Regions from separate parts of the Pseudomonas sp. GW821-FHT12A04 genome, predicted to be linked through region 1. Evidence: riboswitches for the same ligand, from Rfam matches in the RefSeq annotation. Region 1 holds a riboswitch; the other holds the start of a gene.
What was found. A riboswitch is a leader RNA that binds a small molecule or an ion and turns the genes downstream of it on or off. The one in region 1 is predicted to bind cobalamin.

Region 1 (3,405 bases):
GCCGGGGTATCGAGGCCGACGCCATTGCCGATGCGACCGTCGCGGGTCGGGTAGTTGGCGAGAATCAAGGCAATGCGTTTTTCTGCATTGGGCACCCGCGCCAGATCGACCCAGCGCCGCGCCAGTTCGGCAACGAAGTCCATGCGTTCCGGCTGAGGCCGGTAGCAGACTACATCCGACTGACTACGCTCACTGCGCCACGCCAGGTCCTTGAAGCTGATCGGACGGCTGATGATGCGCCCGTCCAGCTCAGGCAACGCGATATGCATCGCCAGGTCACGGGGGCCAAGCCCCTGTTCGCTGGCGCGCCAGCCGGGTTCGTTGTCCTGGGCGCAAATCGCCTGGATCACCGGGATATTGCGGCGAAACGGGCGCAGATGGGGTGCTTCCGGACTGGATTGAGCGAAGCCAGTGGTGTTCAGAATCACTGAAGCTTCGACTTCATCCAGCCAGTCCTCGACCACCGAGAGGCAGCCGGGCTCTTTCAAGCTGGCCAGCGCAATCGGCAATGGATTCAACCCCGCCGCCTGCAAACGCTGGCAAAAAACATCAATGAACGCGGTGTTCGCCGCCTGCAAATGCGAGCGGTAGAACAGCACCGCCGCCACGGGTTGATCGGCGTGCCAGTCGGCCTGCCAGTCGCTCAGTGCGGCAGAATGTTTGTGCGGATGGTAAATCGCCGTGCGTGGCAGGGTTTGCGGTTCGCCCCAGGTGTAATCACGCGCCAGCCAGCGGTTGGCCAGGCAGCGGAAGAAGTCGAGGGCGTTGCCCATGCCGCCCTGGCGCAGAAACTGCCAGAGCCGGTCGCGATCCTCGGCACCGACGGTGCTCAAGTCGCTGAGCTCCGGGTCCGGGCGATCATCACCCGGCACCAGAATCAGTTGCACGCCGCGCTGCGACAGCTCGACCAGACGCTCGATGCCATAACGCCAATAGGCGATTCCGCCGTGCAGCGAGATCAGAATGACCTTGGCGTGGCGCAAGACTTCATCGACGTACAGGTCAACCGAGGCATGGTTCTGCACCTGCATCGGATTGGCCAGGCGCACGCTCGGGTAATCGTCGGGCAACTGCTGCGCCGCTTCGGCGAGCAGCGCCAGGCTGGAATCGCCGCTGCACAGGACCACCAGCTCGGCGGGGGTTTGTCCAAGGTCGGCAATGTTGTCATCCGACACGAAACCGCCGGGCTGGGTCCTGAGCAGGTGCATGGCTTACACGCTGAGCGCGGCGCGCAATTGCGCTTCGAGAACAGTGGCGTCCAGTTCCTGGCCGATCAGCACCAAGCGAGTGACTCGCGCTTCCTCGGCGCCCCACTGGCGGTCGAAATGCTTGTCAAAACGCGTACCCACGCCCTGGATCAGCAGGCGCATCGGCTTGTTCGGAATCGCCGCAAACCCCTTGACGCGCAGGATGCCGTGCTGGACCACCAGTTGGGTCAGCGCGTCCAGCAGCAGGCTTTCGTCGGCTTGCGGCAGTTCGATGGAGATCGAATCGAAGGCGTCGTGATCGTGGTCATCATGATCGTCGTCGCCATCGTGATGATGGTCGTGGTGGCTGTGGCGGCTGTCGATGTGTTCTTCGGAGCCGACACCGAGGCCGATCAGCACGTCCAGCGGCAGGCGACCACTGCTGGCTTCGATGATTTTCACCGCTGGCGGCAACTCTTCGGCGACTTCCAGGCGCACACGGGCCAGGTCCGTCGGGTTGATCAGGTCGGTTTTGTTGAGGATCACCAGGTCAGCGCTGGCCAATTGGTCGGCGAACAGTTCGTGCAGCGGCGATTCGTGGTCCAGGTTCGGGTCGAGTTTGCGCTGGGCGTCGACCTGATCCGGGAACGCGGCGAAGGTGCCGGCGGCCACGGCCGGGCTGTCGACCACGGTGATTACCGCATCCACCGTGCAGGCACTGCGGATTTCCGGCCACTGGAAGGCCTGCACCAGCGGCTTGGGCAATGCCAGACCGGACGTTTCGATGAGAATGTGGTCCAGATCGCCGCGACGGGCCACCAGTTCGCGCATCACCGGGAAGAATTCTTCCTGGACGGTGCAGCACAGGCAGCCGTTGGCCAGTTCATAGACACGGCCGTTGGCTTCTTCTTCGGTGCAACCGATGGAGCATTGCTTGAGGATTTCGCCGTCGATGCCCAACTCACCAAATTCGTTGACGATCACCGCGATGCGGCGACCCTGGGCGTTGTCGAGCATGTGGCGCAGCAGCGTGGTTTTACCCGAGCCGAGAAAGCCGGTGACGATGGTGACGGGGAGTTTGGCCAGTGTTTTCATCGGATGCCCTATGGCTAAGCTGGCGGGCATACGGGACGACGACCGGCAACGCGCACGCGCGTGCCTGAAGAGTTCGCCACCGGATCACCCCGCCCGGTTGAAAGTGAGAATCTGTGACGAGGCAGGTCTCCTGGCTGACGGTGTGCCGGGCTTGAGCCTGGCATTCGCTGCGCCTTCCCGCCGGCCTCATGGATTGAGTCAGCAGTGGCGTGGCAACGAACATCACCGTTCACAGTTGCGGGGGCAGCCGCGGCATTGACCGCGTTCCCTTCTTAGCTTCGACAAACGCCGAAGAACCTCGAAAGCGCAAGGCTACGCATGGTCTTGGGGCGGGTCAATGTTCATGCTGAGTTCTGTAGCGCCTGTAACGACCCAATCGCGAGCAAGCTCGCTCCCACAGGGGATGGGGCTCTTTGAGAAAAATGCGGTCAAATGTGGGAGCGAGCTTGCTCGCGATTGGGTCGACCCGGTTCCGAATTGAGAACCCCTGCCAATTGACGCCCAACCCCCGCCCATGCTCTCCTACACACCTTGTTACGGGTGCCCTTCACAGGGTGAAACGGGAAACCGGTGAATCATGTGCTTTACTCTTAAGCCATGTCAGTCCGGTGCTGCCCCCGCAACGGTAAGCGAGCGAAGCGTCAGATCCACTGTGCCACTGCGGCATGGGAAGGTGATGCTTTCAGGTCCAGGCGCAAGCCTTTGCCCCTCGTGAGCCCGGAGACCGGCCCGCAACACAAAGTGACCAGTACGATCACTGAACCAACAAACCCGCGGTGGGCGGGCGCTGTTTGAAACCTTGCGCGCCTGGTCGTGCGGGGTTTTGCATGCGCTCTTATTCCCCGCTGACAGACCAGAGGGAAACGCCATGTCGATCATCAGCAGCGCCGAACACACAGCCGCAAGCACCACCTCAACCCTGACCCAACGTTTGGCCGCCGCCGTCTGCGCGTCGATCCTGGGCGCGTGCCTTGTGTATTTCGCCGGTTTCTCGCACATCGAAGCGGTGCACAACGCCGCCCACGATACCCGCCACAGCTCCGCGTTCCCGTGCCATTGAGAGCTGTCGACATGATCAAGCGTATTGCGCAAACCGCAGGTTTCACCGGGCTGCTGGCCGCCC
Region 2 (3,405 bases), on a different contig from region 1:
GATCCAGGTCTTCGGCAAAAGCGGCCACTTGGGTGCCATTGGCGGCGATGGGCTTCGCACCCTGCGGCCAGCCGATGGCCGGGGCGATGTTCACGGTCGGGATCAGGGTTTTGTCGGGTTCTGGCAGTTGAGGCGAAGGACCCGTGCCGTCGGAGACTTGCAGGCGGGCGGTCCCGCCACAAGCAGCGAGCCCTCCGCAGAACGCGATAACGAGAACGAGCGGGGGCGTGCGCATGCGGGTCTTCCCTATGAGTGCCTTGTTCTAATCATAGAGGCGCGTTGTCGTCCGATGGTTCAACCCTTAGCCACGTGCTTCCTTGAACAGCACTGCAATGCCGGGGTGATAGTTGCCGGCTTCGTTGCGCAACTTGCGGTAGGCATAGGGGAAATACCAGGCGACAGCGCAGCTGAGTTCTTTTTGCAGGTCATCGACCATGTCCTGGAGCTCTTCCGGTGTGGCGCCCTGCTGGGCTTTTTGCGGGGCGACGAACAGGCAGCCGAGTTTCAGGTCGCTGGCGTGGCTCAGGCGCTTGGCATCGCTGGCGATGTCGAGCAGGGCCTGGGTCAGGTTGAGGCTGTTGACCCGTGGCCAGCGCTGGCTGGTCTGGATGTAGGCGCGGGTTTCGGGTGAAGCCAGGAGCAGGTCGGCGCGGCTGTTGCGTTCGCCTTCTTCGGTCTGCTTGCGGGTGGGCGTCTGTTGCAGCGTGACCATCTCGGCCATCCAGGCGGCGGCAGACAGCAGTCCGAGATTGGCCTTCTCGTCGTGCCAGTACGGTGTGTCGCCATCACCGCGGACGGCGTTGTAACGGTCGATGCATTCGAACCAGCGTTCGAGCACCGGGCGCAGGAATTCCAGCTTTGGATTGCTGATGATCATGCCTTGCATGGGCTCACCCTTGTTGTTGTGTTGTGAGTTTGTGGCTCTTTGATATCACCGCTGGGAGCGTGGCACAAGATTGACGTCAGTTTATTGATTGATGGCAGTTATTCGGTCGATGGCCTCCCGGCTTTAATTGACGCTCCACCCCCAACCCTCTAACCTTCGCGGCTTGTTTCAGGTGCTCTGTGGCTTGGGTCGACAGAGTGAAACAGGGAAGCCGGTGAGTGAGTCCTTCTGTTGGTCGAAGGCCCGCAATTCCGGCGCTGCCCCCGCAACGGTAAATGAGTGAAAACTGTGTGTGATGCCACTGTGTCGATTTGATGCGGGAAGGCGCACGGTCTGGCCCCGCGGCCACTCATGAGCCCGGAGACCGGCCTGATTCATCCAGCGGCATCACGGTGGGCGATGCCAGGCTTGTTGCCTTCTATTCTTGTGCCCGCCCGCCGTTATTCCTGCCTAAACGGAGAGCTCCCCCATGACTGATACCCCCGATCGTGACGAACGCCACCTGGCGCGCATGCAGCGCAAAAAAGCCGTGATCGACGAGCGCATCGCCAATTCCCCGAACGAGTGTGGCCTGCTGCTGGTGCTGACCGGCAACGGCAAGGGCAAGAGCAGTTCGGCCTTCGGCATGCTTGCCCGCGCCATGGGGCACGGCATGCAATGCGGCGTGGTGCAGTTCATCAAGGGCCGCAACAGTACGGGGGAGGAGTTGTTCTTCCGGCGCTTTCCCGAGCAGGTGCGTTTTCATGTGATGGGCGAAGGCTTTACCTGGGAAACCCAGGACCGCCAGCGCGACATCGCCGCCGCCGAAGCCGCCTGGGCGGTGTCGCAGCAACTGCTGCGCGATCCATCCATCGGTCTGGTGGTGCTCGATGAGCTGAACATCGCCCTCAAGCACGGCTACCTCGATCTCGATCAGGTGCTCAGCGACTTGCAGGCCCGACCGCCGATGCAACACGTGGTGGTCACCGGTCGTGCCGCCAAGCCGGAGATGATCGAGATGGCTGACACCGTCACCGAAATGGGCGTGATCAAGCACGCCTTTCAAGCCGGGATCAAAGCGCAGAAAGGCGTCGAATTGTGAGTCAGCCTCGGCACTGTCCGGCGGTACTGATTGCCGCGCCGGCCTCTGGCCAGGGCAAGACCACCGTCACCGCGGCACTGGCCCGATTGCATCGCAATCAGGGGCGCAAGGTCCGAGTGTTCAAGTGCGGGCCCGACTTTCTCGATCCGATGATCCTCGAGCGCGCCAGCGGTGCGCCAGTGTATCAGCTGGACATGTGGATGGTCGGCGAGCAGGAGAGTCGCCGGTTGCTGTGGGAAGCCGCCGCTGAAGCCGACCTGATCCTGATCGAAGGCGTCATGGGGTTGTTCGACGGTACGCCGTCGAGCGCCGATTTGGCGCGGCATTTCGGTGTGCCGGTGCTGGGGGTGATCGATGGCACCGCCATGGCCCAGACCTTTGGCGCATTGGCCCTGGGGCTGGCGCGTTATCAGCCGGACTTGCCATTCGCCGGCGTGCTGGCCAATCGTGTCGGCACGCTGCGCCACGCGCAACTGCTTGAAGGCAGCCTGACTGAAGGTTTGCGCTGGTACGGCGCGCTGTCCCGGGAAACCGGGATCGAACTGCCGAGCCGGCACCTGGGGCTGGTGCAGGCCAGTGAGTTGAACGATCTCGACCTGCGCCTCGACGCGGCAGCCGATGCCCTGGCCAGCAGTTGCGAGGTCGCGCTGCCACCGGCAGTCGAATTCGCCGCCCCTGATGTCATCGCGGCCGAACCGCTGCTGGCCGGTGTACGCATTGCCGTCGCCCGCGATGAAGCCTTTGCGTTCACCTATGGCGCGAGCCTGGATCTGCTGCGGGCGATGGGCGCCGAGTTGTCATTCTTCTCGCCGATCCGCGACCGTGCGTTGCCGCAGGCGGACAGCCTGTATCTGCCGGGCGGCTACCCGGAACTGCATCATGTTGCGCTGGCGCAAAACACCGCGATGCTCGATGCGATCCGCGCCCACCACCAGGCAGGCAAACCGTTGCTCGCCGAGTGTGGCGGCATGCTGTATCTGCTCGACTCCCTGACCGATGTCGAAGGCACTCGCGCCGAACTGGTTGGCTTGCTGGCCGGTGATGCAGTCATGCAAAAGCGCCTCGCAGCGCTGGCTTTGCAAGCGGTGGAACTGCCGGAAGGCTCGCTGCGCGGGCACACCTACCACCATTCGCTGACCACCACTGAACTGGCGCCGATTGCCCGTGGCTTGAGCCCTAACGGCGGGCGCGGAGCGGAGGCGGTCTACCGTGAGGGGCGGATGACTGCCTCTTACGTGCACTTTTATTTTCCGTCGAACCCCTCGGCGATTGCCGCGCTGTTTGCGCCTGACCTTGAAGCCGCCTTCGCGAGCAAGCCCGCTCCCACAGGGGATTGCGTTTCAAATGTGGGAGCGGGCTTGCTCGCGAAGAGGCCATGAGCGACAACGCATTCTCCGAAGACGAGCGCGCGGCGGTGTACCGCGCCATCGCCGAACGC

Region 2: linked by a shared signal. The riboswitch ahead of cobO (cob(I)yrinic acid a,c-diamide adenosyltransferase) and the one ahead of cobW (cobalamin biosynthesis protein CobW) in region 1 are both predicted to bind cobalamin.

Annotation. Positions count from the first base shown of each region.
Region 1 covers NZ_JBXAQZ010000021.1:67,296-70,700, forward strand. The annotation lists gene cobN (cobaltochelatase subunit CobN) at 1-1,208, opposite strand, end outside; gene cobW (cobalamin biosynthesis protein CobW) at 1,212-2,282, opposite strand; cobalamin riboswitch at 2,386-2,598, opposite strand; cobalamin riboswitch at 2,804-3,029, shown strand; gene AC1RS8_RS26695 (CbtB domain-containing protein) at 3,151-3,342, shown strand; gene AC1RS8_RS26700 (CbtA family protein) at 3,354-3,405, shown strand, end outside.
Region 2 covers NZ_JBXAQZ010000022.1:34,847-38,251, forward strand. The annotation lists gene AC1RS8_RS26885 (PQQ-dependent sugar dehydrogenase) at 1-235, opposite strand, end outside; gene AC1RS8_RS26890 (hypothetical protein) at 302-886, opposite strand; cobalamin riboswitch at 1,040-1,273, shown strand; gene cobO (cob(I)yrinic acid a,c-diamide adenosyltransferase) at 1,356-1,967, shown strand; gene AC1RS8_RS26900 (cobyrinic acid a,c-diamide synthase CobB) at 1,964-3,346, shown strand; gene bluB (5,6-dimethylbenzimidazole synthase) at 3,343-3,405, shown strand, end outside.